DNA from 3 places in the Streptomyces sp. NBC_00876 genome. Region 3 is predicted to be linked to each of the others. Evidence: riboswitches for the same ligand, from Rfam matches in the RefSeq annotation. Region 3 holds a riboswitch; each other region holds the start of a gene.
What was found. Region 3 has a riboswitch for S-adenosylmethionine ahead of thrC (threonine synthase). Riboswitches for the same ligand answer to the same signal wherever they lie in the genome.
Positions count from the first base shown of each region.

Region 1: linked by a shared signal. The riboswitch ahead of OG782_RS35665 (putative leader peptide) and the one ahead of thrC (threonine synthase) in region 3 are both predicted to bind S-adenosylmethionine.
Region 2: linked by a shared signal. The riboswitch ahead of OG782_RS09585 (aminotransferase class V-fold PLP-dependent enzyme) and the one ahead of thrC (threonine synthase) in region 3 are both predicted to bind S-adenosylmethionine.

Region 1 covers NZ_CP108800.1:8,180,821-8,190,554, forward strand. Annotated here, with positions in the region: gene OG782_RS35645 (ABC transporter ATP-binding protein) at 1-170, opposite strand, end outside; gene OG782_RS35650 (benzoate/H(+) symporter BenE family transporter) at 264-1,493, opposite strand; gene OG782_RS35655 (helix-turn-helix domain-containing protein) at 1,648-2,256, shown strand; gene OG782_RS35660 (glutathione S-transferase C-terminal domain-containing protein) at 2,290-2,970, opposite strand; gene OG782_RS35665 (putative leader peptide) at 3,239-3,304, opposite strand; SAM riboswitch class IV at 3,341-3,487, opposite strand; gene OG782_RS35670 (N-acetylmuramoyl-L-alanine amidase) at 3,743-4,333, opposite strand; gene OG782_RS35675 (SWF or SNF family helicase) at 4,654-6,027, opposite strand; gene OG782_RS35680 (DEAD/DEAH box helicase) at 6,024-8,936, opposite strand; gene OG782_RS35685 (fatty acid desaturase family protein) at 9,192-9,734, shown strand, end outside.
Region 2 covers NZ_CP108800.1:2,177,211-2,186,944, forward strand. Annotated here, with positions in the region: gene OG782_RS09565 (NYN domain-containing protein) at 1-821, opposite strand, end outside; gene OG782_RS09570 (hypothetical protein) at 856-1,098, opposite strand; gene OG782_RS09575 (rhomboid family intramembrane serine protease) at 1,259-1,996, shown strand; gene OG782_RS09580 (Lrp/AsnC family transcriptional regulator) at 1,993-2,274, shown strand; gene OG782_RS09585 (aminotransferase class V-fold PLP-dependent enzyme) at 2,346-3,722, opposite strand; SAM riboswitch class IV at 3,897-4,014, opposite strand; gene trpD (anthranilate phosphoribosyltransferase) at 4,098-5,162, opposite strand; gene OG782_RS09595 (cytochrome bc complex cytochrome b subunit) at 5,286-6,911, opposite strand; gene OG782_RS09600 (Rieske 2Fe-2S domain-containing protein) at 6,908-7,960, opposite strand; gene OG782_RS09605 (c-type cytochrome) at 7,957-8,766, opposite strand; gene OG782_RS09610 (heme-copper oxidase subunit III) at 8,825-9,445, opposite strand; gene OG782_RS09615 (hypothetical protein) at 9,642-9,734, shown strand, end outside.
Region 3 covers NZ_CP108800.1:4,742,315-4,752,048, forward strand. Annotated here, with positions in the region: gene OG782_RS20770 (ROK family protein) at 1-708, opposite strand, end outside; gene OG782_RS20775 (SIS domain-containing protein) at 891-1,799, opposite strand; gene OG782_RS20780 (extracellular solute-binding protein) at 2,114-3,331, shown strand; gene OG782_RS20785 (DUF3263 domain-containing protein) at 3,364-3,624, shown strand; gene otsB (trehalose-phosphatase) at 3,762-4,619, shown strand; gene OG782_RS20795 (trehalose-6-phosphate synthase) at 4,596-5,987, opposite strand; gene OG782_RS20800 (glucosyl-3-phosphoglycerate synthase) at 6,041-7,000, opposite strand; SAM riboswitch class I at 7,155-7,281, shown strand; gene thrC (threonine synthase) at 7,299-8,591, shown strand; gene OG782_RS20810 (MoaD/ThiS family protein) at 8,633-8,911, shown strand; gene OG782_RS20815 (cold-shock protein) at 9,368-9,574, shown strand.

The DNA of each region.
Region 1 (9,734 bases), 3.4 Mb from region 3:
ATGGGGCTGTGCTTCACGACGAAGATGGCGACCGCGAGCGCCAGCAGCCGGCGGTCGGGGTGGAAGAGGTGGCCGAGGGTGCGGACCGGGTTCTCGCCGCGGTAACGGTGGTCCAGGTGGTCGAAGGACGCCAGGGGTTCGGGGCAGGAGTGGGAAACCGCTTTCTGCATGGGGTCATCCCATCCTGCTCCGGCGGTCCGGAGCAACCCCGTCCCACGGAAGGGACACCAGGGGGATGGGCGGGCGGACCTGCCCGACAGGGCTCAGCGGACGCCGAGTTCGCGCGGCAGGGGTTCGGGGGCCGGGTCCTTGCCCCCGGCGCGTCCCACCGAGGCGATGGCGCTCGTGACCAGGCCGGCCAGCAGCCCCCAGAACGCCGAGCCGATCCCCAGGAGCGTCACGCCGGAGGCCGTGGCCAGGAACGTCACCACGGCTGCTTCCCGTGACGCCTTGTCGGCCAGGGCGGCGGTCAGTGAGGACTCGATGGTGGCGAGCAGACCGATTCCCGCGATGGCCAGGACGAGTTCGTGCGGCATGGCGGTGAGCAGGGAGGCGACGGTCGCGCCGAGCAGTCCCACGCAGAGGTAGAAGACGCCCGCCCACACAGCCGCCAGATAGCGCTTGTCGCGGTCGGGATGTGCCTCCTCGCCCGTGCAGATGGCGGCCGTGATGGCGGCGAGGTTGAGGCCGAACGCACCGAACGGCGCCAGTACGGCGTTGGCCGCGCCCGTCCACGTCATGACGGGGGACACCGGGACGTCGTACCCGGCGCCCCGGATCACGGCCACACCGGGCAGGTTCTGGGATGCCATCGTGACGACGAACAGAGGAGCGCCGACGCTCACGAGAACCTTCCAGTCGAACTCCGGGGCGGTGAAGACCGGTGTGGCCAGGGAGAGCTGGACCCTGCCCAGCTGCCAGCCCCCGGTGAACGCGGTCGCCAGCACACCTGCGGCGAGCGCCAGCAGCACCGCGTAGCGGGGCAGCAGACGCCGCCCGAGCAGATAGAGCACGAACATGGGGAAGGCGACCGCGAAGCTGCCGTGCATCGTGCTGAACAGTCCTGTGCCGAACCGCAGCAGCACACCGGCGAGCAGTGCGGCCGCCAGTGGCACGGGGATCCGGCTCATGACACGGCTGAACCACCCCGTCACCCCGCTCACGAGGATGAGCAGCGCGGAGAAGACGAACGCCCCGACAGCCTGCGCCATGGACACACCGCTCAGACCGGTCGTGAGGAGTGCGGCTCCCGGTGTCGACCACGCGGTGACCACGGGGGCCCGGTAGCGCAGCGACAGGCCGATGCAGGTGCAGGCCAGGCCGACGCCGAGCGCGAGCATCCAGGAGGAGATCTCGCGCGAGTCGGCCCCCGCGGCCTTCGCGGCGGTGAAGACCAGCGCCGCGGAGCTGGTGACCCCGACCATGACGGCGATCAGCCCGGCGACCACGGCGGAGGGCGGAGCGGCCGAACGTATACGGGTGAGCGCGAACATGAGTGAGCCACTTCCCTGTGCCGTGCGGGACGTCGCCGATGGCCGGAAGGGACCGGTGCGCCGCGATCTGTTCCGTATACGGAACGTTCTGTTTATGGAACACTAGAGAACCGGGCCGATGCCCGTCAACGCGACAGTGGAGCGGTGCACGCCGATGGGACTGAACGAGGACGTCGGACGCAGGCTGCGGGCCCTGCGGAGCGAGCAGGACCTGTCGCTGTCGGAGCTGTCGCGGCGCTCACGAGTGGGCAAGGGGACACTGTCGGAGCTGGAGAGCGGCCTGCGCAACCCGACGCTGGAGACCCTGTACGCGCTCGCCACCGCCCTCGGCCAGCCGCTCAGCGCGGTGCTGAGCGACCCGCTGCCGCAGGGCGCCCGGGCCCCGGATCCCGCCGGCGTATCGGGCACCGCCGTCACCGGGGTTCTGCTGGAACGGTTCGAGGACGAGGGCGGGGTCACCGATGTGTTCCGGATCAGCATCCGGGCCGGAGTCACCCAGGAGTCCGAGGCACATGTGCCCGGTACACGGGAGAGCCTGATGGTGCTGTCGGGCACTGCCGTCGTCGGTCCGCGGGACGGGGCCGTCGGTGTCGAACCCGGTACCTGCGCCCATTGGGCGGCCGACCAGCCCCATATCTACCGCGCGTTGGAGGGCGAGGTGCACGGGGTCCTGTTCGTGAACTATCCGTCGGCGGCCAGGGGCGCGGGGGAGCGGCCGGGCCCCGGCGGGCAGTCGGGGACCGGTCCGGCCGGCCCGGCCTGACGGAGCCCGCCGGCCGTCGGCGGGCTCCCCGGTTCACGCCGCTTCGGGTGTCACGGCGCTCCTGTCCGGGAAGGCGGGGTGGCGGGAGAGGCGGCTCACGTAGGCCCTGAGCCGGGGGTGTGAGCGAAGGGCGCCGGCCGGGCCGAGTTGGACGAGCGCCACCCACAGGTCCACGTCCGCCGCCGTCAGCTCCTCGCCCAGCGCGTAGTCGTGGAGACCGAGCCGGCCTTCCAGCAGGTCCAGGGCCGCCGACCGCTGCGAGGGCCCGGCCGCCGGGGTGACGTCCCGGTCCAGCAGATCGCGCAGGGCCTCGATGTCCGGGGCGAGGGCCGGCGGGTGCAGCGCGGAGGGGCAGGCGTCGTCGTGACCGGACAGCAGGCCCGCGAGATCACGGAGGATGCCGGGCGTGTGGTTGCTGACGATGCGCCCGCTCCACCGGTCGCACAGCGCGGGTGCCGTCAGCGGCCCCTCGTAGCGGTGCTCCGTGGCCTCGTACGCCCTGCGCAATGAGGCGTACGCGCCGGAGGTCTCGGCGGGATGCCCCAGGAGCGTGGTGGCGACCGAGCCCCGCAGACCGAGCAGCCCGAGGGTGATCGAGATGCGCAGCGAGCGCGGGCAGTTCTCCGACAGGAACAGCTCGTAGCGGTGCGGTGCGGCGTAGAAACCGCCGGCCAGGCCGACTCCGATACGGCTGTGGAGGCGCGGGGACGGCACGGCCGGCCTGGTCCGAAGGCGTGCGGCACCTGAGCCCGGCACGGGTGAAACCGAGGTACACGGGGACGGGTCGGCTGTACTCGAACTGCGCGATGCTGTCTCGGGCATGACTCTCCCTATGGGAATTCCTGGGGGGAACGAGGAAGCCACCGGCGCCTCGTGGGCACCGGCGGCCGGATGCGGAGCGACTGCGCCTGCGTACCGGTCCGGATCGAACGGACCTGTACGCAGCCGGACTCACCGGAGGCGTACGTGTCCTGTTCGCGGACTAATAGGCGCTGGAGACGCGCAGCAGATCGATGTGCAGGCGCCTCGTCAAACCGTTGCAGGGCATTGCCACCGGTCCCGCCTTCAGGACTCGCGATACGCGAGACCACGCTTGCCCCGTCGCACCGACGGGACCCGGTCGTCACCCGGGGCACCCCATCGCGGTGGAAGGGTTGCCTGCCAGCGGGCCGGGGCCGATGACCACCTGGGCGGGGCGGTTCCCGCAGAGGCGGCGCTGACAATCGTGACCGTCCACGCCAGTTTCGGCGCGCTTCGTGACTCCGTCAAGAAGGCTGTACCTGCTGTCTCGCCTGATGGGCACCGCCGTTGATGCTACCCCGGGCGTGTCCGGCTCACGGCACGCGCCGCACGGCCGCGAGCGTCCGCGATGGTGCGGCTTGCCGGCCGGCCGCCCTCGCACAGGGTGGGCCGGTCCGGTACCCGTTCCCGGGCCGCGGCGACAACCACGGTGCGGTCCCGGGGGAGTCCCGGGACCGGCGGCTTCTCAGCCCGTGCCGAGGAGGTTGACCATGCGGATGTAGCGGACCCAGTCCCAGTTCGGACCCGGGTCGGTGTGGTCGGTTCCCGGGACCTGGACGTGTCCGAGAATATGGGCGCGGTCCTTCGGGATGGAGTAGCGGTCGCAGACCGAGGCCGTCAGCAGCGCCGACTTCTCGTACATGACGTCGGTGAAGTAGGCGGGCTGGTCCACGTAGCCCTCGTGCTCGATGCCGATGCTGCGGGTGTTGTAGTCCCAGTTGCCGGCGTGCCAGGCGATGTTCTTCTCCCGCACGCACTGGTCGATGTAGCCGTCGGCCGAGCGCACCACATAGTGCGCGGAGACCTGCTTCGCCGGGTTCTGGAAGATGGCCACGGCGTCCGAGAACATCTCCTGGGTGACATGGATGATCACGTACTGGACCGGGTACGCCGAAGGCCGCGTCGAAACGGTGTAGTTGGACGTCGACGCGGGTACCCAGTGAGCCGACGGATAGTCCGTGTCCCCCGTTGTCGCGGCGGTGGCCCGGACGGAGGCGGGGAGCAGAGCAGCCGCGGCCGTCGCCGCGGCGCCCTGGAGAATCCTTCTGCGGTCCATGCGTACTCCTGTTGTGTGGGGGGACGGATCAACCGGCCGGGTTCCGGCAGTTGATCCGTCCGGACACCGACGACAGCGCGCAACGGCCCGGTACCCGATTCCCCCGGCATCCCGTGACTCCCTCATGTCCGATGACCGGAATGGGCTGTCCGATGTACGGCCGAGCGTCTCGCGGCCCCTACCGTACGGGTGACGAGCCGGTGGCGAAAGACGGCAGGAGTCCGAAACCGGCGTAGTGGAAGGGCTGTTCAGGACGGGACGGGCGGTGCGGGCAGCCGGACGGGAAGTCCGGCAGCCCGTACCCCTCCCATGATGCGCCGTCAGACGTCGGCCGCGCCGGCCTGCGCCCATGCCGCCGCGGGGTCGTCGTCGCAGGGACCCGCCGGGAACCAGGACCCGCCCTCCTTGCGGTACGGATACCAGCGCCCGTCCCGCCCGTAGCGGAGCTGAACGGTGCCGTCCGCAGCCGTCCAGCAGTTGCGCCCGGCCCGCAGCCGTGGCGCCTCGTCCTCCTCCCAGGCTCCGGCGAGCTGAGTCCTGGCGCGGGCGAGGCCGGCGGCGTCCGGAACCCATTCCTCGTCGAGCACGGCGAGCGCGGCGGCGCCTCCGTACTGCCAGGCGCGCACCGCGGCGGGCAGCCCGGCGCGCCGGCGTCCGGAGCCCGTCGCCAGCCGGGTCATGATCCACGGCTCGGGATGCGCTTCGGCGGCCAGCCGCACCGCGTCCTGACCAGGCGTCAGGGCGGTCGGCAGGGGCCGGTGTTCATGGCCGGGAGCCAGCGCGTCCGCCAGCATCCGCTGGGCGCGCACCGCGCTGTCCGTCGCCAGCATCTCCAGCGCCGACGGGTCCACACCCGGCTCCGGGTCCGTCTCCGTGTCCAGCGAGGGGGACAGGCCCGGCTCCTGGGGAAGCACCGGGGGCGGCGGCAGCGGGGGAAGGGCATCGGCCCTCGCGTACGCCTGTGCCGCAGGAACCCCGCGCACCGGACCGCCCCCGGCCTCGTCCGTACCGCCGTCACCCTCACCGTCACCGGGGCCGGCGGCCTCGTGCCCCGCGGCCCGGGCCGCGATCCGTACCTGGAGCTCGTCCAGCAGCCGTCGCTCACCGCGCCCCCGCATCAGGAGCAGCACGAACGGATCCTGGTCCAGCAGGCGCGCCAGCTGGTAGCACAGGGCGGCGGTGTGCGGACAGTGGTCCCAGGCCTCGCAGGTGCACTCCGGGTCGAGGTCGCCGATCGCCGGGAGCAGGTCCACGCCGGCCGCCGCCGCGTCCTCGACCAGATGCGGCGGCAGCTCCCGGTCGAGCAGCGCCGCGATGTGCCCGGCCCGTTCGACCGCCATGTCCAGGAACCGGTCCCATTCCTCCTCGGCCAGCTCCTGGAGGAGCACATCGCTGCGGTGGGCGTGCTCGTCCCGGTCCCGGACGACGGCGGTGATCCGGCCGGGCCGCACGGACACCGCGCCGACCGCGCCCTCACGGGCGAGCCGCCGCCCCTTCTTCAGCTGCTGACCGTCCAGAGCGGTGTCCTCCAGTGCCTGCAGCCACGCCCGGCCCCACCAGGACTCCGCGAACCCGCGCCCGTGCGCGGGCGGCAGAGCCGCGAACGTGCGCTCCTCCTGCGATGTGTCCGCGTCCTGCGGCTCGTCGGCGCCGAAATCGTCGGCGTAGGCCTCGGCCTCGTATCCGTCACTCATCGTGCGCCCCCTCGCAGCTCCACCAGATCGGCCAGTTCCGCATCGCTGAGCTCGGTCAGGGCGCTCTCGCCGGAACCGAGCACCGCATCCGCGAGCCCCTGTTTACGGGCGAGCATGTCAGCGATCCGGTCCTCGATCGTCCCCTCGGCGATCAGCCGGTGAACCTGCACCGGCTGGGTCTGCCCGATGCGGTACGCACGGTCGGTGGCCTGCGCCTCGACCGCCGGGTTCCACCAGCGGTCGAAGTGCACCACATGGCCCGCCCGGGTGAGGTTGAGCCCGGTCCCCGCGGCCTTGAGCGACAGCAGGAAGACCGGCGCCTCGCCCGCCTGGAACCGGTTCACCATCGCCTCCCGCGCCGCGACCGGAGTACCGCCGTGCAGGAACTGGGTCGGGATTCCGCGTGCTGCCAGATGGCGTTCGAGCAGCCGGGCCATCTGGACGTACTGGGTGAAGACGAGGACACCCGCCCCCTCCGAGAGGATGGTGTCCAGCAACTCGTCGAGCAGCTCCACCTTCCCCGAGCGGTCCGAGATCTGCGGCTCCTCCTCCTTGAGGTACTGGGCCGGATGGTTGCAGATCTGCTTGAGCGCGGTCAGCAGCTTCACCACCAGACCCCGCCGGGCCATCCCGTCGGCGTCGGAGATCGCCGCCAGCGTCTCGCGTACCACCGCCTCGTACAGGCCCGCCTGTTCGGCGGTCAGCGAGACCGCGCGGTCGGTCTCGGTCTTCGGCGGCAGTTCCGGGGCGATGCCGGGGTCGGACTTGCGCCGGCGCAGCAGGAACGGGCGGACCAGTGCGCCGAGCCGCTCGGCGGCGGCGGGGTCGCTGCCTCCCTCCACGGCCCGCGCGTAGCGGGTGCGGAAGGTGCCGAGCCGGCCCAGCAGGCCGGGCGTCGTCCAGTCGAGGATCGCCCACAGCTCGGAGAGGTTGTTCTCCACGGGGGTACCGGTGAGCGCCACGCGCGCCTGCGCGCCGATCGTGCGCAACTGCCTGGCCGTCGCCGAGTAGGGGTTTTTCACATGCTGCGCCTCGTCGGCGACCACCATGCCCCAGCGCGTGGCCGCCAGCCTCGGGGCGTCCAGCCGCATCGTCCCGTACGTCGTGAGCACGAACTCGCCGTCCGCCAGGCCCTCCAGACTGCGCGACGCGCCGTGGAAGCGGCGCACCGGGGTGCCCGGCGCGAACTTCTCGATCTCCCGCTGCCAGTTGCCCATCAGCGAGGTCGGACAGACCACCAGCGTGGGTCCGGCGGCCGACTCGAGTGTCTGCCGGTGCAGATGCAGCGCGATCAGGGTGATGGTCTTGCCGAGCCCCATGTCGTCGGCGAGGCAGCCGCCGAGCCCGAGCGAGGTCATGGTGTGCAGCCAGTTCAGGCCGCGGAGCTGGTAGTCGCGCAACGTCGCTGCGAGCGCGGGCGGCTGACCGACCGGCGGCTCGTCGTCCCGCGCCTGCCGGGATTCGGGGTCCGCGACCCGCTGCCGCAGCTGCTCCAGCCAGCCGGTGGCCCGGACCTCGACCCGGTGGCCGTCGACCTCGGTGGAACCGGTCAGCACCGCCCCGAGCGCGTCGACCGGGGTGACCTTGCGGTCCTGGGTCTCCCGGGCGCGACGCGCCTCGTCCGGATCGATCAGTACCCATTGGTCGCGCAGCCGCACCAGCGGCCGGCCGGCCTCGGCCAGCCGGTCGAGCTCGGCGCGGCTGAGCTGCTGGTCACCGAGCGCGAACCACCAGTTGAACGTCAGCAGGGCGTCGGCGGACAGGAGGGCCGCGGTGTCCGTCGCGGTACGCAGCGGCCCCCGGGCCCCGTTCTGGGCGCCGGCGCCGTCCTCGTCGTCCGGCGGGCCGATCACCGCGCGCGCCGTGAGCCTGCGGGCCAGCCCCCTGGGCCAGTGCACCTGAACCCCCGTTACGGCGAGGGCCCGTGAGGCGGGACCGAGGAGGTCGGCGATCTCCTCGTCGGCCGGCTCCACCGCGTCGGGCACGGCCGCCGACAGCAGCGGGGTGAGGGGCGGCCAGCTCCGCGCGGCCCGGCGCAGGGTCAGCAGGGCGTCCATCCGGGCGCGTGGACCGAAGGCCGCGGCGGCAGGGCCGCTGCCCGACCAGATCTCCGCGGCGTCGGCGACCAGAGCCGGATCGCTGACACTGTGGATCTGCGGAACCACACGGAAGGAAGGTCCGGACGGACGGCCCGGGGCCGCCTCGCCGGCCCCGTCGAGCCCCGACACCTCCACGCGCAGCGAGAGCCGTACGCCCGCGTCGTGCCCGGCCGCCACATCGGCGGCCCAGGCGTGCTGACCGGGCAGGTGCTGCGGTGCGTCGGCGGCGAACGCCGGGCCGCCGGCGGCGAAGGCCGCGGCAGGTGTGCGGGGCAGGGAATCGGCCACCGCGTCGAGGAACGCCCGCACCAGCCACTCGGGTTCGGGCAGCAGCAGGGGCCTTGCCGCGGCGTCGAGCGGCACCGCGTGGGCGGTGGGCGGCATGGACGCGGCAAGGGTGCGGATCCGTGTCTGGTCGTCCGCGGTGAGCGGTCCCGCCCGCCATGTGTCGTGATCCGTGGCGCTCAGCCCCGGCAGCAACAGCCCCCGGGCCGCGAACTGCAGGGCCAGCAGCCCCGCCGCGCCCCAGAACGCGGCTGCCGGCGAGGCGAGTGCCGACGCGCGGGCACGCGTCAGTACGGGAAGCGCGTCCCGTACCGAAAGCACCCGCGCCGGCACGTCGTACGGCAGCGCGCCGGCACCGGCCACCGTCAGTCCCACGACGGTTCCGGGGCCATCGGGCGGACTGCTGCCGTCGGGATGCCAGAAGGCGACCCGCCCGGTGCGGGCGGGATCCGAGGGCAGGAAGACCACGGAGCAGGGGGCGAGTGCGGAGATCTCGGAGAGCGTTGCTGCGGGGAGGCGGTGCACAGCGATGTCAGAGTCCTCAAATTTGACTAGTGGGTCGAGGTCGCCGAGGGTACTCCACCGGAATCGGGGACGGAGGTCACCGTCCTGTGATTCAAATCACTCATCCGTGTCCGATATGTCGGCCGGGTGGGGCCGGCCCCCCTCCGGAATGAGGGGGTTGGCCCCACCGGAATCGGGGTGGTGGCTCCATGGCTGCTATATATCTGCGACCCGTACGTTTCATCAGGTCAGCGCACCCCTAAGACCGGAGACATCATGCCTCAGGCCGCAACCACCGTCGCGGAACGAATCCGCGACAGTGCCGGAAGTGCCGGAAGTACAGGAAGTGACTTCGCGCCACTGCTGCGAGCCGTCAAGGGGCAGGGACTCCTCGAACGGCGCACCGGCTGGTACGCGGCAGGCATCGCCGCCAATCTGTTCGCCCTGGGCGCCGTTCTCACGGGAGTGGTCCTCCTCGGCAACACGTGGTGGACCCTGTTGCTCGCGCTGCCACTCGCCATCGTCTGGTCCCGCACCGCCTTCTTCGGACACGACGCGGGCCATGCCCAGATATCCGGCGACCGGAGGGCGGGCCGCGCCATCGGCCTGGTCCACGCCAACCTGCTGCTCGGCATGAACGAAGCGTGGTGGAACGACAAGCACGTACGTCACCACGCCAATCCCAACCACATCGACAAGGACCCGGACGTCGGCGTCGGTGCCCTGGTCTGGACCCAGAAGCAGGCGGCCCAGCGTGAGGGCTTCGCCCGCTGGCTCACCCGCAACCAGGCCCGGCTGTTCTTCCCGATGCTGCTCCTC
Region 2 (9,734 bases), 2.6 Mb from region 3:
GCGTCGAGCACCGTGTCGAGCAGCAGCCGCAGCCGCATGTCCTCGACGGAGCGCCCCTCCCTTGCGGCCCTGCGACCCGCCTCGGCGGACGCCTCCGCCTCGCCGAGCCGCGCCCGCAGCCGCCGGGTCTCGCTCTCGGCCGCGGACACCTGGGCGGCCGCCTCGGCCCTTACGGCGTCGCTCTCGGCCCTGCCCCGGCGCAGCGCCGCCTCGCCGCGCTTCACCTCGTTGGCCGCGCTGCGCAGTTTGCGCTGCAGCGACTCGGCCTCCTTGCGGGCCGCGTCCAGTTCGACGCGGAGCCGTTCCGTCTCGCTCTTCGTCTGGGACCGGGCCCGGTCGAGTTCCTCGCGCAGCCGTTCCAGTTCGAGCCGGCTCTCCTCGTCGGCCCGCTCGGCGTCGGCCCGCTGGACCTCCTCGCCCGCGGCGGCGACCAGCTTCGCCCAGCCCGCCGGACGCAGCACATAGGCCGCGGCGGCCACGTCGACGGGGTCGGCGGCGGCGGGCGGTGAACCCGCCTCCAGGGCGGCGGCCAGCTCCGGCTGCGTCTCCCTGAGCCGTTCACCGATGCGCCGGCGGAACGCAGCGTCGCCCTCGAGCGCGGCCGCCATGGCGTTCCCGGCGAACTTGGCGCGCCGGGTCGGCGTGAAACGGGCGTACTGCCGGAGCTGGGCCGGAAGTTCGGTGACGGTGAGGCCGCCGAACGCGTCCGAGACCAGCGCGACGACCCGGCGCCGCACTCCTTCGGGCAGCGGGCGGTCGAGCGCCTCCACGGCGTCATCGGCCGCTTCGGCCGACGCGGCGCCGCCCGCGGGCTGCTCCACCATCCGTCACCTCATGTTTGTCCGCACGGCCCCGTCAGGAGTCGGCACCCGGCCTGTCGACTAGTTCGATCTGGTCCACCGCGTTGCACCAACGACAGCGCACCGACTCGATGGTCTCACTGACCACCTCGCGTTCCTCGACGCTCGATTCCCCGGCCAGGTCGAGATGGACGTACTCGACGACCTTGGACGAGCGCGTCACATCGAATCGCGTCAGGTTTCCGCAGAGCGTGCAGCGCCAGCGGGTCCCGTCGGTCGGCTGGGGAACCGTCGTCATCGTTGTGTCCTCTTATCTCGAGCCTCGTGCTGCCGGACAAGGATCTCGCGGTGCACCGTCGAACTGCGGATGTCCTGTCGTCAGCCTACGGCCTCGGCGCATCCCGCCGGCACGGCGAGGCGCTCTGTCCCGTTCCCTCCGCTTGCGTCATGCTCTGTTCATGATCGATCGGCGGGCTGCGGCCGGCAGACTCCTGCGCGCGGCCACCTCGGGCGGACCGCCGGTGACGTACACCCTCATCTCGCTGTGCTGTGTGGCCTTCGTGATCAGCCCGCTCTCCGGACTCAACCCGGTGTACGGCACCGGGGACGCCCTGCTCAGCGCTCAGGCGGGGTACTTCGAACGCTGGGGTGTGATCCCGGGCGAACTGTGGGACGGCTCGGCGCACGCCCTGCTCACCCCGCTCACCGCGCTCTTCGTGCACGGCAGCTGGCTGCACCTGCTGGGCAACATGCTGTTCCTGTACGTGTTCGGAGCGATGGCCGAGGAGCGCATGGGGCACACCGAGTTCGCCTGCTTCTACCTCGGCTGCGGCTACCTGGCCCTGCTCGCCTACGCGGCCGCGCACGCCACGTCCGACCAGACGCTCGTCGGCGCGTCGGGGGCGATCTCCGCGGTGCTCGGGGCCTTCCTCTATCTCTTCCCCAGAGCCCGGGTCACCAGCGTGTTCCCGTTCCTGCTCTTCCTGCCGCTGCGCTTCCCGGCCTGGATCGTGCTGATCTTCTGGTTCGTCCTGCAGTGGCTGGCGGCGCAGGGTGCGGGCAGCGGCCCGGGGGTGGCCTACCTCGCCCATGTCGTCGGCTTCGCCACCGGCTTCCTCTACGCCTGGGGGCGCTACCGGCGTGAGGCTAGAGTGAAGTCTCCAGCCACGGCCACCGAGGGAGAAAGCCAGCCGTGATCACCGCGATCGTGCTCATCAAAACCAGCGTGGACCGGATTCCCGAGATCGCCGAGGCCATCGCGGCCCTGGACAGCGTCAGCGAGGTCTTCTCGGTCACCGGTACGTACGACCTGATCGCCATGGTCCGGGTGGCCAAGCACGACGATCTCGCCGATGTCATCCCCGGCCGGATCAGCAAGATCCCCGGTGTCGAGGGAACCGACACCCACGTGGCGTTCCGTACGTACTCGCAGCACGACCTGGAGGCGGCCTTCGCCATCGGTCTGGACGCCTAGACGCCTAGGCGTCAGCACGTGGGGCCGGGTACGGACAGCTGTCCGTACCCGGCCCCACGTGCTGACGGGCCTCAGATCTGCGCCGTGCCCCGGTCCGGGACGCAACGGCCGTCCTCGGTGCGGTACTTCCACTGGGCGCCCTCGCTGACGAGCTCCCCGACGGCCCGCAGGAAACGCTCGATGTGCTCGTCCGGCGTACCGGCGCCGAAGCTGACCCGGATCGCGTTGAGGGACCGCTCACCCGGCTCGGCCTCCGGCGCGCCGCACTCGCCGACGTCCTGCGGGTCGCTGCCGAGCAGGGTGCGCACCAGCGGGTGGGCGCAGAACAGGCCGTCGCGCACCCCGATGCCGTACTCGGCGGAGAGCGCCGCGGCGAAGTGCGAGCTGTTCCAGCCCTCCACCACGAAGGAGATGACGCCGACCCGCGGGGCGTCGTCGCCGAACAGCGAGAGCACCTTGACCTCGGGCACCTCGGCGAGTCCGGCGCGGACCGCGGAGACCAGCTGCTGCTCGCGGGCGACCAGGCTGTCGAATCCGGCCTCGGTGAGCGCCTTGCAGGCGGAGGCGATGGAGTAGACGCCGATGACGTTGGGCGAGCCGGCCTCGTGGCGGGCGGCGGTGGTGTGCCACTCGACGTCCACCCCGCCGTCGGTGCGCCGGGCGACCTTGCGGGAGGCGCCGCCGCCGGCCAGGTAGGGCTCGGCGTCGCGCAGCCAGTCGGAGCGGCCGGCGAGGACGCCCGAGCCGAACGGCGCGTACAGCTTGTGTCCGGAGAAGGCGACCCAGTCGACGTCCAGCTCGGCGATGTCGACGGGGTGGTGCGGGGCGAGCTGGGCGGCGTCCAGCACGATCCGTGCGCCATGGGCGTGCGCGGCGGCGGCGAGCTCCTTGACCGGCCACAGCTCGCCGGTGACGTTGGAGGCGCCGGTGACGCAGACCAGCGCGGGGCCGTAGGGGTCCCGGTCGGCGAGCGCCCGCTCGAGCGTGGCGACGGCCTGGGCCGGGGTGCGCGGGGCGTTCAGGTACGTCACCCGGGCGTCGCGCCAGGGCAGCAGCGAGGCGTGGTGCTCGGTCTCGTACACGAACACCTGGCAGTCGGCGGGCACGGCCGCGGCCAGCAGGTTGAGCGAGTCCGTGGTCGACCGGGTGAAGATCACCTGGTCGTCGGGGCGGCAGCCGAGGAACTCCGCGACGGTGACGCGGCTGGACTCGAAGAGGTCCGTGGAGAGCTGCGAGAGGTATCCGGCACCGCGGTGGACGCTGCCGTAGTACGGGGCGTAGGCGGCGACGTCGTCCCACACCCGCTGCAGGGCCGGGGCGCTGGCGGCGTAGTCCAGCGCGGCGTAGGTGACCTCACCGCCGGTGACCAGCGGAACCGTCACATCCTTGCCCAGAACCGGCAGAGGCGCACAAATGGACTGGTCGGTGGCAGCGGTGAAGACAGACATGGCGAACTCCCGTAACAGGCAGGCGAATTCCGCGTGCCTGCGGATACGCGGCAGCACGGAAGGAAGAAAGAGGGGTGTGCGGAGGAGGGCCGAAAAGCCCTATCGCATTCGCTTGCTCACAAGAGGCTCCCTGAGGACCAGGACCCCACGGGTGGACATCTCACGATGTCGAGGGGTCCGCGCTTGCCGCAGACCTCGCTGCCTGCGGCCTGGTCTTCACCCGGGGCACCCCGCCACGGACGGAGGGTTGCCGGACAGCGGGCCGGGGCCGTAGTCGCTGTCACTCATGACCTGCCCAGCATCTTGCCATACGTACGGAAACACGCAAGGCGCAGTCCGTATGACGGACTGCGCCCTGCCTCACATCCCGTGCGTTCAGGCGTTGCTGGCCACGACCCATCTCTCCAGCGCGCGCCCGGCCGCCCCCGAGTCGATGGACTCGGCGGCCTTCGCCATACCGGCGGTCAGCTGCTCGGTGAGCGTCCCCTCGCCCGGGTCCAGCGCGACCAGCGCCGCCGCCGAGTTGAGCAGGACGGCGTCCCGTACGGGCCCGGTCTCCCCCGCGAGCAGCCGGCGGGCCACATCGGCGTTGTACGAGGCGTCGGCGCCCCGCAGCGCCTCCACCGGCACCAGGTCGAGGCCGACGTCGCGCGGGTCGAAGGCCTCCTCGCGCACCACCCCGTTCCTGGCCACCCAGACGCGGGAGGTCGCGGTGGTGGTCAGCTCGTCCAGACCGTCGTCGCCGCGGAAGACCAGGGCGGAGTTGCCGCGCTCCGCGAGGACACCCGCGACGATGGGGGCCATCCGCAGGTCGGCGACACCGATGGCCTGCGAGCGGACCCTGGCCGGGTTGGTGAGCGGCCCGAGGATGTTGAACGTGGTCGGCGCGCCGAGCTCCGAGCGGGCCTTCGCCGCGTGCCGCAGGGCCGGGTGGAACTTCACCGCGAAGCAGAAGGTGATGCCCGCCTCCTCCGCGACCTCGACGACACGCTGCGCAGGCAGGTCGAGATTGACGCCGAGCTTGCCCAGGACGTCGGAGGAACCGCTGGCCGACGAGGAGGCACGGTTGCCGTGCTTGACGACCTTGGCACCGGCTCCGGCCACGACGATCGCCGACATGGTGGAGATGTTGACCGTCTTGGCCATGTCGCCGCCGGTGCCGACGATGTCGACCGTACGGCCGGGCACCTCGATGGTGGTGGCGTGCTCGTACATCGCACGGACCAGACCGGACACCTCGGTGACGGTCTCGCCCTTCGCGCGGAGCGCCACGGCGAAGCCGGCGATCTGCGCGTCGGTCGCCGCGCCGCTCATGATGCGGTCCATCGCCCACGCGGTGTCGTCGGCGCTCAGGTCCTCGCCGCGCAGCAGCGGGATCAGCACGCCCGGCCAGGAACGGGCCGCCACGCTGTCGCCGCCGACCGGGGTCACAACGTTCATGGTCCACTCCTGGGGTCCACAGCCGATAAAGGGGATGCGACCACCCTATCGAGCCCCGGGGACAGCGAAGAGCCCCGTCCATCGAACGGACGGGGCTCCTGCTGTGGCGATCAGTTCAGGTGATCAGTGGTGGCCGTGGCCGCTGTTGATCTCCTTGTACTCCTCGGCGGTGGGCTTGGCGATCTGGTTGTTCTCGCCGTAGTAGCCCTTGCTGAGCCTGGCCCGCAGCTTCTGCACCGGGGACACCTTGCGCCGGACACCGTTCTCGTCGACCGTCGGGCCGATCTCGACCGGCTTGTACTGCTCGTGCGCGGTGAGCGTGTGCAGCTGCGCCGGTGAGAGCGGCTCGTGGACCTCGACGAACTCACCGTGCGGCAGGCGCTTGATGAGACCGGACTCGCGTCCGTGCAGCACCTTCTCCTTGTCCCGGCGCTGAAGGCCGAGGCAGATCCGCCTGGTCACGATGAACGCGATGACCGGGCCCACGAAGATGAAGATCCGGACGAACCACGAGATGGCGTTCAGCGACAGGTGGAAGTGCGTGGCCCACAGGTCGTTGCCACCGCCGATGAAGACGATGACGTACTCGGTGATCCAGGCGACGCCGAAGGCCGTACGGGTGGGGGTGTTGCGCGGGCGGTCCAGGATGTGGTGCTCGCGCTTGTCCCCGGTGATCCAGGACTCGATGAACGGGTAGACCGCGATGATCGCGAGCACCAGCCCGAAGGCCATCAGCGGGATGAACACACCCAGGACGAGCGTGTGGCCCCAGAGGTTGATCTCCCAGCCGGGCATCACTCGGATCAGACCCTCGGCGAAGCCCATGTACCAGTCGGGCTGTGCGCCGGTGGACACCTGGTCCGGGCGGTACGGGCCGATGGCCCAGATCGGGTTGATCGAGGCGATGCCCGCGATGACGGCGATGACGCCGAAGACCAGGAAGAAGAACCCTCCGGCCTTCGCCATGTACACCGGCAGCAGCGGCATGCCCACGACGTTCTTGTTGGTCCGGCCGGGACCCGCGAACTGCGTGTGCTTGTGGTAGAAGACCAGGATCAGGTGGCCCACCAGCAGCCCGAGCATGATGCCCGGCAGCAGCAGGATGTGGATCGAGTAGAACCGTGCGACGAAGTCGCCGCCCGGGAACTCCCCGCCGAACAGGAACATCGAGATGTACGTACCGACGACCGGCGTGGCCAGGATCGCGCCCTGGGTGAAGCGGACACCCGTACCCGAGAGCAGGTCGTCCGGGAGCGAGTAGCCGGTGAAGCCGGTGAACATGCCGAGGACGAACAGCAGGAAGCCGAACATCCAGTTGATCTCGCGGGGCTTGCGGAACGCGCCCGTGAAGAACACGCGCATCATGTGCACGAACATGCCGGCCAGGAAGATCAGCGCGGCCCAGTGGTGGATCTGCCGGACGAGCAGACCACCGCGGACGTCGAAGCTGATGTCCAGCGTCGAGGCGTAGGCCTCGGACATCCGGATGCCCTGCATGGGCTCGTACGGGCCGTGGTACACGACCTCGTTCATGCTCGGGTGGAAGAACAGCGTCAGATACACACCCGTGAGGATGATGATGATGAAGCTGTAGAGGCAGATCTCACCGAGCATGAAGGACCAGTGGTCCGGGAAGATCTTGCGCATGTTGGCCTTGGCCAGGGAGTAGATCCCGAGCCGGCCGTCCGCCCAGTCGGCAACCTTCTCACCGGCGGGCGCCTTGCGCTTCGTATCGGTCGCAGTACTCATCCGCGCTCCCAGAATGCAGGACCGACGGGCTCTTCGAAGTCACCGAGCGCCTCGAGGTTGCCCTCGCTGTTCACGCCGATCCGCAGCTGCGGAAGAGCGTGACCGGCCGGACCGAAGATGACGCGGGCGCCGTCGGAGAGGTCGAAGGTGGACTGGTGGCACGGGCAGAGCACGTGGTGCGTCTGCTGCTCGTACAGGCTGATCGGGCAGCCGACGTGGGTGCAGATCTTGGAGAAGGCCACGATTCCCTCGTGGGCCCACTCACGCTCGCGCTTGTCCTTGATGTTGTCCGGCTCGATGCGGATGATCATCAGCGCGGCCTTGGCGATCTGCGTCTGGAAGTCGTGCGCGTCCTCCTCCAGGCCCTCGGGCATGGCGAAGGTCAGCGAACCGACGATGACGTCCTCGGGACGCAGCGGCTCCATCGTGTTCATGTTGATGAGCTGCTTGCCCTTGGCCCACAGGGTCGAGCGGAGCTTCTTCTCCGGCAGCGGACCGAGGTCGCGCAGCAGCACCACACCGGCGAGCGGCACCAGGGCCAGCGCGCCGAACATGGTGTTGCGGATGAGCTTGCGCCGGCCGAACGCGGACTCCTCGGCACCTGCCGCGAAGTCGGCGAGAACCTTCGCCTTGACCTCGGGCTCGGCCGCGATCGCGTGCCGCTCGTCGGCGACCTCCACGTCGGACATCAGCGTGCGCGCCCAGTGGACGGCACCCGCGCCGATCGCGAAGAGCGCCACGCCCAGGGTCAGACCCAGGGAGAAGTTGAGCGCGCTCACATGACCGAACGGGAAGATGAAGACGATCTTGTCGACCGGGAAGATGACGTAGGAGGCGATGAAGCCGACCGTCGCCAGCATGGACAGCGTGAACATGAACGCGACCGCGCGCTCGGACCGGTTGGCGGCCCGTTCGTCGATGTCCTGGATGCGCGGCTTGTGGGCCGGCAGCCCCGGGTCGGCGAACGGGTCGTCCGTACCCTCTACCGCGCCGTGCGCGGCGTCCTGCTCTGCGGGCAGGTTCTCTTCTGGAATCTCTTGGCTACTCATGACTTCTTGGCCTTAGCGGTGTGGGCCGCGACCCAGACGGCAACTGCGATCAGTGCGCCGAGCCCGAAGATCCAGCCGAACAGGCCTTCACTGACCGGACCGAGGCCGCCCAGCTTGAGACCGCCGGGGCTCTCCGACTGGGAGCCGTTCACGGTCTGGACGTAGGCGATGATGTCCCGCTTCTGCTGCTCGGGCATCGTCGAGTCCGGGAAGGACGGCATGCTCTGCGGGCCGGTCTGCATGGCCTCGTAGATGTGCTTCGGGTCCACGCCTTCGAGGCTGGGGGCGTACTTGCCCTTCGTCAGGGCACCGCCCTCGCCGGTGAAGTTGTGGCACTGGGCGCAGTTGGTACGGAACAGGTCGCCACCCTTGGCGACGTCCGCGCCCTCAGGGTTGACCTGGCTCTTGGTCGGGACGATCGGACCGGCGCCGAGCGACGCGACGTACGCCGCGAGCTGGTCGATCTCGGCCTGGGAGTAGATGACCTTCTTCTTCGGTACCTGGGCACCCGGCTGCTGCGCCGGCATACGTCCCGTACCGACCTGGAAGTCCACGGCGGCGGAGCCCACGCCGACAAGCTGGGGCCCGTCGGTGGTGCCCTGACCGCCGGTTCCGTGGCAGCTGGCGCAACCGACGGAGTACAGCTTCTTGCCCTCGTCGATGGCGAGGGACTGGGCGGTTTCGTCGGCCTGCGCCTTACTCGCGGGCGCAAACGCGGCGTACAGCCCCCCAGTAGCCGCAAGCGCGAGGAGTAGTACGACGACCGCCGCCAACGGATGGCGTCGTCGTGCGGAGAGCTTTTTCACGGATTACCCCGGTGTCAGGATCTTCTGCGTCGATGAGGTGGGTCGGGTACGAGCCCGGTTACTTGATCATGTAGATCGTGGCGAACAGGCCGATCCACACGACATCGACGAAGTGCCAGTAATAGGACACGACGATGGCTGCGGTCGCCTGTTCATGGGTGAACCTCTTGGCCGCGTATGTCCTGCCCAGAACGAGCAGGAAGGCGATGAGACCGCCTGTCACATGCAGACCGTGGAAGCCCGTGGTCAGGTAGAACACCGAGCCGTACGGATCCGAGGACAGCGAGAGGCCGTCCTTCTTCACCAGCTCCGTGTACTCGAAGACCTGGCCTCCGATGAAGATCGAACCCATCACGAAAGTGATCACGAACCAGGCGCGGAGCTTCTTCACATCGCCCCGCTCGGCGGCGAAGACGCCGAGCTGGCAGGTGAGTGAGGAGAGCACCAGGATCGTGGTGTTCGTCGCCGAGAACGGGAAGTTCAGGGACGACGCCATTTCCTTCCAGTGATCCGGTCCGGTCACCGATCGCAGGGTGAAGTACATCGCGAAGAGGGCCGCGAAGAACATCAGCTCGGAACTCAACCAGATGATGGTTCCGACGCTGGTGAGGTTCGGCCGATTGACCGACGGGTGCGCGTGCCCGGTTTCTACTGTCGTTGCTGTCGCCACGACCGACATTATGTCGGTCGCTTATCCCGCCCTCACTCCGGGGGGTGCCGTTCGGTGTGTCAGAGGGGTGTGTCCTCCCCGAACGGCCCATGGATCCGCTGTCCCGGGCGGTGCTGACAGGCTGTCGGGCGGAGTACGATCCGCGCATCGGTTCATGCCCCGCAAGCCCAGAGCGCCCCGAAGACACAGATGTCACGGAGGAACAATGCAGCCGACCGCCACGGTCCTGGTCTACAGCGACAACGCGCACACCCGTGAGCAGGTGAAGCTGGCAGCCGGGCGCAGGCCCGCCGCGGAC
Region 3 (9,734 bases):
TCCGGCGGCGAGCGCGTCGACGGCGTCGAGCCACACCGCGACGGCCTTCGGGTCGCCCGATTCGACGGCCTTGGCGCAGTCGGCGGCATCCGCCTCCGGGTCGCCGGACGCGGCGGCCCAGGCGCGGCTGACGGCGGCGGCGGAGGCCAGGGTCTCCAGGCAGCCGCGCTGGCCGCAGGGGCAGTCCGGGCCGTCCGGCCGGATCACGATGTGGCCGATCTCGCCCGCGTAGCCGTGGGCGCCCGCCTCGATGGTGCCCGCGATGCCGATGGCGCCGGCGATGCCGGTGCCCAGCGGCACGAAGAAGAAGCGGTCGGCGCCCTTGCCCGCACCGATCCGGCCCTCGGCGAGGCCGCCGGTCCTGACGTCGTGGCCGAGGGCCACGGGTACGCCACCGAGCCGTTCGCCGAGCAGTCGGCGCATCGGCACGTCGCGCCAGCCCAGGTTCGCCGCGTATACGGCGATCCCCTTCTCGGCGTCGACGATGCCGGGCACGGCGACGCCGGCCGCGAGGGCGCTCTCGCCGAAGTGCTCCTCGCCGTACGCGCGCAGATCCGCCGCGAAGGTGAGGACCGACTCGACGACGGCCTCGGGGCCGCGCTCTCTGCCGGTTGCGCGCCGTGCCTCGTGGAGCAGGGCGCCGTCGGCCCCGACCAGTGCGGCCTTCATTCCGGTGCCGCCCACATCGAGGGCGATGACGTGTTTCACGGGGAACAGTTTCGCCCGACGAACCCCAAAAGGTCTAGTCCACTATCGCTGTTTGTTGCGCATCCATACAAAATCGGCGCCGTAACGGGCCGGCAACCCGCCGGCATCGGGACGCAACCGTCCGGCGGGGACCGCGCGGCGTTCGGCGGCCGTCGCCCCGGCTGCGCCCCGGAGGAGGCCCCTCAGCCCGGAAGGATCACGCTGCGCGACAGGTTGCGCGGGTGGTCGGGGTCGTAGCCCTTCGACTCGGCGAGGACCACCGCGAGCCGCTGCGCCCGGATCAGATCGGCCATCGGGTCCGCGGACCGGTGGGCGACCAGCGTCCCGCCGACGCCCGCGACCTCGCCCGCGAGCCCCTCGGGCAGGGCGCCGAAGACCCAGGCCACCCGGTTGGGCCCGGTGATCGCGATCGGGCCGTGGCGGTACTCCATCGCCGGGTACGACTCGGTCCAGGCGCCGGCCGCCTCGCGCATCTTCAGCCCGGCCTCCTGGGCCAGCCCGTAGGTCCAGCCGCGCCCCAGGAACGTCCACTGCTCGGCCGCGACGACCGCCTCGTCCAGCGGCTCGGTCACCGCGAGTTCCGCGTCGACGGCGGCCTCGGCGACCGTCTTCACGCCTGCGGGGAGGGGGCCCGCCGCCTCCAGGCCGGCTCGCAGAAAGGCCAGCGCGGTGGTGGCGAACCGGGTCTGGACGACCGACTCCTCGTCCGCCCAGTCCAGTACGGCCACCGCGTCGGCGGCGTCCATGACCGGGGTCTTCGGGTCGGCGGTCAGCGCGACCGTGGCCGTCCGGCCCCGCAGTTCGCCGAGCAGCGCCAGCACCTCGCTCGTCGTGCCGGAGCGGGTGATCGCCACCACCCGGTCGTACGCCCGCCCGGCGGGGAACTCCGAGGAGGCGTACGCGTCCGTCTCGCCCTGCCCGGCGGCCTCGCGCAGCGCCGCGTAGGCGATGGCCATGAACCAGGAGGTGCCGCACCCGGTGACGGCGACCCGCTCGCCCGGACGCGGCAGTCCGTCGAAGGCCGCGCCCGCCTGCGCGGCACGCCGCCAGCAGCTGGGCTGGGTGGCAATTTCAGATGCGGTACGGGACATGCTGGACGGCTCCTTGCGGCTGGGCTGTGCGGGGGAGTCTCGGCGACACCGTATGCGCCGGCCTAAAGGTCTGAACCAATAAGAGCCTTGCGCCGAGACCTACTTAGCAGTCGCCGCACGTCCCGTGCAATGCTGCTGCGTTGCGGAAGCGAGACCCCTTTGGTGTAGACCTTTTCGAACGGGGTGGGGCAGGATCGCAGCTCATCCGGAGGGCCCACGAGGACGTGGCGCCGCGGTTGGCGCAATCGACTAGGACGGACTGGGCTGTGCAGCGGCGATATCTGGGACTGACGGCGGCTGTCGCCGCACTGGGGATGACGGCGGCGCTGTCGGGCTGCGGCGGTGGGAGCGGCCCGGGCGACGTCGTCCTGAAGCTGGTCGCGGCCGACTACGGCACGAGCGACGCGAACAAGTCCGACACGTACTGGAACGGGGTCGCCCGCAACTTCGAGGCCTCCCACCCCGGCATCAGGGTCCAGGTGTCCGTCTATCCCTGGACGGACGTCGACCGCAAGGTCGCCGAGATGGTGAAGGCCGGCAACGCCCCCGACATCGCGCAGATCGGCGCGTACGCCGACTACGCCAAGGCCGGCAAGCTCTACACCGCCGACCAGATGCTCAGCATCCCCACCCAGGCGAACTTCCTGCCGGTGCTCGCGGACGCGGGCCGGTTCAGCCGCGTCCAGTACGGACTGCCCTTCGTGGCCAGCACCCGGCTGCTCTTCTACAACAAGAAGCTCTTCAGCCAGGCGGGCCTGAACGCCCCGCGGACCTGGGACGACATAGCCGCCGACGCCGCGGCGCTCAAGCAGCGCGGCGTGAAATACCCGCTGGCGCTGCCGCTGGGCGAGGAGGAGTCCCAGGCCGAGACCCTGATGTGGCTGCTCAGCGGCGGCGGTGGCTACACCGACGACTCCGGCGCGTACAACATCGATTCGCCCGAGAACGCCAAGACGTTCAACTGGCTGAAGTCGAGCCTGGTCGACAAGGGCCTCGTCGGTCCCGTCGCCCCCGGCAAGCTCAACCGGGCGAAGGCCTTCGCGGCGTTCACCAAGGGCGACGTCGGCATGCTCAACGGCCATCCCACGCTGATGGAGGAGGCCCAGAAGCAGGGCGTCGACGTCGGCATGGTGCCGTTGCCCGGCCCCGGGGGGCCCACCATCGGCTCGATGGGGGTGGCCGACTGGATCATGGGCTTCAAGCAGAACGGCCACCGCGTCGAGATGGGCAAGTTCTTCGACTTCATGTTCAGCGACAAGAACGTCATCGAATTCGCCGATACGTACGACATGCTGCCGGTCACCGACAGCGCCTCGGAAGTGATGGAGACCGACCCCGAGTTCAAGCCGCTGCGGAAGTTCCTCACCGCGCTGCCCAACGCGGAGCTCTATCCGTTCGGCAAGACGTCCTGGGCCCAGGCCAGCGAGTCGATCAAGGAGAACATCGGCGAGGCGGTCGAGCCCGGCGCGAACGCCGCGAGCGTGCTCGAGCGCATCGCGCAGGAGTCGTCGGCGGCGGAGAGCGCGGAGTAGCGGCTCGGCGGCCGCGCAATATATTGGCTGATATGACCGCCCTCCCCCCGAACGGCCCCGACGAGCCCGCCCCGCTGTCCGACCGTGACCGGGCGGTCCTCGCGGTCGAGCGGCAGTCGTGGGCCGGCCCCGGGGCCAAGGAGCGGGCGATCAGGGAACAGCTCGGCATCTCCCCGACCCGCTACTACCAACTGCTGAACGCCCTGCTGGACGACCGGCGGGCGCTGGAGGCGGACCCGGTGACGGTGAACCGCCTGCGCCGCGTGCGCGAGGCGCGGCGCGGCCGCCGGTGACACCAGGGCTCCGCAGCCGGGCGAAATCAAGCCCCTCCGGCGATTGAGGGGCGGGGTTCGGGCCAGCGCCCCGGCAGCCGCGCAGGCACCCCGGCCGCAGCCCCCCACACGTGGGCCACCGCCTATAGGCTCAAGGCATGGGCAGCCACCCGCACACCCCACCCCTGCCGGTCCCGACCACCTCCGCCGGCCGGGAGGGGCTCGCCGCGCTCCTCGCCCGGCCCGCCCGCGCCGTCATCGCACTCGACTTCGACGGAACGCTCGCCGACATCGTCCCGGACCCCGAACAGGCCCGCGCCCACCCCGGCGCCGTCGAGGCGCTGGCCGCACTCGCCCCCAAGGTCGCCTCGATCGCCGTGATCACCGGCCGCCCGGCCGGCGTCGCCGTCCGCCACGGCGGCTTCGCCGGGGTGGCGGGACTGGACCACCTCGTCGTCCTCGGCCACTACGGCGCCGAGCGATGGGACGCCGTCTCCGGCACCGTCCACGCACCCGCCCCGCACCCCGGCGTCGCCGCCGTGCGGGCCGAACTCCCGGGCGTGCTGGACCGGTTCGACTCCTGGCGCGGCACCTGGACGGAGGAGAAGGGGCAGGCGCTCGCCGTCCACACCCGCCGCGCCGCCGACCCGCAGGCCGCCTTCGACGCCCTGCGCGGCCCCCTCGGCGAGCTCGCCGCCCGCCACGGCCTGATCGTCGAACCGGGCCGCCTCGTACTGGAGCTGCGCCCGCCCGGCATGGACAAGGGAGTGGCGCTCACCGAGTACCTGCGCGAGACGCGCGCCGAGTCCGTGCTCTACGCGGGCGACGACCTGGGCGACCTCGCCGCCTACGCCGCCGTGGAGAAACTCCGCACCGAGGGACCCGACGGCACCCCCGGCCTGCTGATCTGCAGCGGCAGCGCGGAAGTGCCGGAACTGGCCGAGCGCGCCGACCTGCTGGTGCCGGGGCCGGGGGCCGTCGTGGAGTTCCTGTCAGCCCTCGCGCAGAGCCTCTAGCTGGTCCAGGAACCACTGCTGCGGCGGCAGCGCGGTGGCCGCCGCGGCCAGCCGCTTCGAGCGCTCCGCCCGTTCGCCGTCCGGTGTCGTCAACGCCTCGTGCAGGGCCTCGGCGGTGGCGGACACGTCGTACGGGTTCACCGTGATCGCGTCGGCGCCCAGCTCCTCGTACGCCCCCGCCTCCCGCGACAGCACCAGCACGCAGCCGTGGTCGGAGACGACCGGGACCTCCTTGGCGACCAGGTTCATCCCGTCCCGGATCGGGTTGACGAGCGCCACGTCGGCCAGCCGGTACGCGGCCAGCGAGCGGGCGAAGTCGTCCTTGACGTGGAGGACGACCGGGGTCCAGTCCGGCGTCCCGTACGCCGCGTTGATCGCGTCGGCGACGCGCTGCACCTCGGCGGTGTACTCCCGGTACACCGCCAGGTCCTGCCGCGAGGGGTAGGCGAACGCGACGTGCACGACGCGGCCGCGCCATTCGGGCCGGCCGTCGAGCAGGGCGCGGTAGGCGTGCAGACCGCGGACGATGTTCTTGGACAGTTCCGTACGGTCCACCCGCACGATCGTCTTCCGGCCGGGGCCCACCTGCTCCCGCAGCGCCGCCATCCGCTCGTCCACGTCCGCCTCGTGCGCGCGCCGGCGCAGGAAGTCCGCGTCGGCGCCGAGCCCGTGCACACCGATCCGGGTGTGGCCGGTGCCGCCCAGGATCTCCGTGCAGCAGCCGATGAACGCGTCCGCCCAGCGCCGGGTCAGGAATGCCGCCCGGTCGGCGCCCAGGATGCCGCGCAGCAGCTGTTCGGCGATGTCGTCGGGCAGGATCCGGAAGTAGTCGACGGGCGCCCACGGGGTGTGCGAGAAGTGGCCGATCCGCAGGTCGGGGCGGAGTTCGCGGAGCATGCCGGGCACCAGCGCCAGGTGGTAGTCCTGCACGAGGACCGCCGCACCCTCGCCCGCCTCCTCGGCGAGCGCCTCGGCGAAGGCCCGGTTGTACGTCTCGAAGGAGGCCCACTGCCGGCGGAACTCCGCGTCGAAGACGGGCTCGAAGGGGGTCTGGTAGAGCAGGTGGTGGACGAACCAGAGCACCGAGTTGGCGATGCCGTTGTACGCGTCGGCGTGCACGTCCGCGTCGATGTCGAGCATCCGGACTCCCGGCTCGCCGACCCCGCGCCGCACCGCCTCGCGGTCGCCGTCCCCGAGTGCGGCGCACACCCACATCTTGTCGTCGACGGCGCTCAGGCCGGAGACGAGTCCGCCGCCGCCCCGTTTCGCGTCGAGGGAACCGTCCTCGCGCAGGGCGTACGACACCGGGCCGCGGTTGGACGCGACGAGGACCTGGGCAGCGGGCTGGAGGGCGTGCTCGGAGACCATGGGCGGAACCTAGCCCGATCGCGAAGCGCCCAAACGTGCGAAGTCGGCCGTTGTCACGCCGCGCGGCGTGACACGTACTCCTCGATCTCCCGCATCGGCGGCCGTTCCTCGGTGTCCACCGCGTACGTGTGCGGGACGAAACCGTGCTCGCCGCGCTCGAACTGCGTCAGCGACGGTCGGACCAGGTGCCCGCGGGAGAGCCGCAGCTGGGCGGTGCGGTAGATGGCGGCCGCCATCCGGCCCAGGGCCTGGCCGTCCTGGTGGCGGTGTTTCCTGACCCCGACGTCCACCTGGGCGAGCGCGTCGAGGCCGACGGTGTGCAGGGCGTCGACGAGCAGGCCCAGCTCCACTCCGTAACCGACCGGGAAGGGCAGCCGCTCCAGCAGTGAGCGGCGTACGGCGTACTCGCCGCCCAGCGGCTGGACGAAGCCGGCCAGCCGCGGCCAGTGGAGATTGAGCAGCGGCCGGGCCACCAGCTCGGTCACCCGGCCGCCCTGGCCTGCGGTCCCGTCGAGGGGGCGGTCGTACATCGCCTTGACGAACTGCACGTCCGGGTCGGTCAGCAGCGGGCCGACGATGCCGGAGACGAAGTCCGCAGAGAAGTCCTTCAGGTCCGCGTCGATGAAGCACACGATGTCGCCGCCGGTCACCAGGAGTGAGCGCCAGAGCACCTCGCCCTTGCCCGGGGCGGCGGGGACGCGGGGGAGGATCGCGTCCCGGTGCACCACCCGGGCGCCGGCCCGGCGGGCGACCTCGGCGGTGGCGTCCGTGGAGCCGGAGTCGATCACCACGAGTTCGTCGACCAGCCGGACCTTCTCCATGAGCTCGCGCCGGATCGTCGCCACGATGTCCCCGACCGTCGCCGCCTCGTTCAGGGCGGGCAGGACGACACTCACACGGCCGTGGCCGGCGGCACTCCCGCCGGGGCCCCGGGCGGCCAGGAGACGCTCCAGCGGGCGGTCGGCGGCCGACCAGGAACGCCTGGTCAGCCAGCGTTCGACCTCTTCCAGCACGGTCGATACTCCCTGTATGTGATCCATCTCGCGGTTCGGACGACTATCTCAACAGTCCGGTGCTTCGGTTACAGTCTTGAACAACGCAGATGACCGTCGCATGCCGGGGGTCCGTCCGCCGATAAACGCCTGGATCCATGATCCAGTGCCATAGCGCTCATCCAGAGGGACTGAGGGAACGGCCCGTTGAAGTCCCGGCAACCCTCCTGCCGACCGCGAGGTCAGGTGGGGAAGGTGCCAATTCCGTCTTGTGGCGAAATGCGTCACGAGGAAGATGAGGAGAAAGGGCCTCGCCATCATGGCTGTTGAGACTGTTGCAGCAAACACCGAATCTTCCGTGGACCTCGGTCCCGCCGCGGCGCTTTCCTGCCGCGAATGCGGAGAGCGATTCGAACTCGGCCCCATTTTCGCCTGCGCGTCCTGTTTCGGGCCGCTCGAAGTGGCGTACGACCTGCCGAGCGGCTCCCCGGACGAGCTGAAGAAGCGCATCGAGGCCGGTCCGAACAACATCTGGCGCTACGCGCCGCTGCTGCCGGTCCCCTCCGACGTCGCGGACAAGCCCAACATCAACCCCGGCTTCACCAAGCTGGTCAAGGCCGACAACCTCGCCCGTGAGCTGGGCGTCACCGGCGGCCTGTACGTCAAGGACGACTCCGGCAACCCGACGCACTCCTTCAAGGACCGTGTCGTCGCGATCGCCGTCGAGGCCGCCCGCGCCTTCGGATTCACCACCCTGTCCTGCTCCTCCACCGGCAACCTCGCCGGAGCGGTGGGCGCCGCCGCCGCCCGCGCCGGCCTGCGGTCCTGCGTGTTCATCCCGCACGACCTGGAGCAGGGCAAGGTCGTCATGGCCGCGGTGTACGGCGGTGAGCTGGTCGGCATCGAGGGCAACTACGACGACGTCAACCGCTTCTGCTCCGAGCTCATCGGCGACCCGCTCGGCGAGGGCTGGGGCTTCGTCAACGTCAACCTGCGCCCGTACTACGGCGAGGGTTCCAAGACCCTCGCCTACGAGATCTGCGAGCAGCTCGGCTGGCAGCTGCCCGACCAGATCGTCATCCCGATCGCGTCCGGCTCGCAGCTCACGAAGATCGACAAGGGTCTCCAGGAGCTGATCAGGCTCGGCCTGGTCGAGGACAAGCCGTACAAGATCTTCGGCGCCCAGGCCGAGGGCTGCTCCCCGGTCTCCGCCGCCTTCAAGGCCGGTCTCGACGTCGTGCGGCCGCAGAAGCCGAACACGATCGCCAAGTCCCTGGCGATCGGCAACCCGGCCGACGGCCCGTACGTCCTGGACATCGCCCGCCGCACCGGCGGCGCCGTCGAGGACGTCGACGACGAGCAGGTCGTCGAAGCGATCAAGCTGCTGGCCCGCACCGAGGGCATCTTCGCCGAGACCGCGGGCGGGGTGACGGTCGGCGTGACGAAGAAGCTGATCGAGGCCGGTCTGCTGGACCCGTCGCTCACCACCGTCGTCCTGAACACCGGCGACGGCCTCAAGACGCTGGACGCGGTGGCCGCCACCTCGCAGGCGAGCGCCACGATCCGCCCGAGCCTGGAAGCCTTCCGCGCCGCCGGACTCGCCACCAGCTGAGAAGCGTTCGACCACCCGAGACTTCAGGAAGGGCACCCACCATGAGCGTCAAGGTCCGTATCCCCACCATCCTCCGCACCTACACGGGCGGCCAGGCCGAGGTCCCGGCCGAGGGCGCGATCCTCTCCGAGGTCATCGAGTCCCTGGAGAAGGACCACCCGGGCATCGCCGCCCGCGTCCTGGACGACCAGGGCAAGCTGCGGCGCTTCGTGAACGTGTACGTCAACGACGACGACGTGCGCTTCGAGGGCGGCCTGGAAGCGGTCACCCCGGACGGCGCCGGAATCTCGATCATCCCGGCCGTCGCCGGCGGCTGCTGAGCCCCGGGCCCCCGGGCCCGTCGTCCGGGCCGCCCCCGCGGCCCGACTTCACCGTGTCACCGGAATTGCCCCCTCTGCGAGAGAAGCGGAGGGGGCAATTCTGCATGGTTGAGCGCGGTAGAGTGAGGGAAGTCCCCTTCGCTGCCCGTGCCGCCCGCATATGAGAATGCGCCTGGCCGTGACCAGATGCAGCCAAAGTGTTCACTCCCCTTGAGTCATAAGTCGCCTTTGCCTGGCCCGACTTGCCCTGCATTCTTGTGGATTCCTCATCTTCGGGCGATCGGTGCTGCCCAGATTTCTCGTCCGATTGACCTGTTGCAGAGGGCAGTTGGGCAGATACATTCGGCCGCGGTCGGCGCGTTCCGGCGCACGCACCCTCTCCTGTCGGAGGGTGAGTTCTGACCCGGGCCCGCGAAGTGCGGTCCTGTGCAAGGGCCAGTAATAGGGGAGTTAGGCATGGCTCAGGGCACCGTCAAGTGGTTCAACGCGGAGAAGGGGTACGGCTTCATCGCGGTCGACGGTGGTGCGGATGTTTTCGTCCACTACAGCGCGATCCAGATGGACGGGTACCGCACCCTCGAAGAGGGTCAGCGAGTTGAATTCGAGATCTCGCAGGGCCAGAAGGGGCCGCAGGCGGACATGGTCAAGCTCGCCGTCGGCTGAGCCCGGCACGGCCACGACACAGTCGGCCAACGACACTACTCACGCACGAAGGGCCCGCACCTCACAGGTACGGGCCCTTCGTGCGTCCCGGGCCGCTTCCGCGCGCCCCGTACGGCTGTCCACACTCCGAGGAGGACGCTTGCACTCTCGGGGGTCGAGT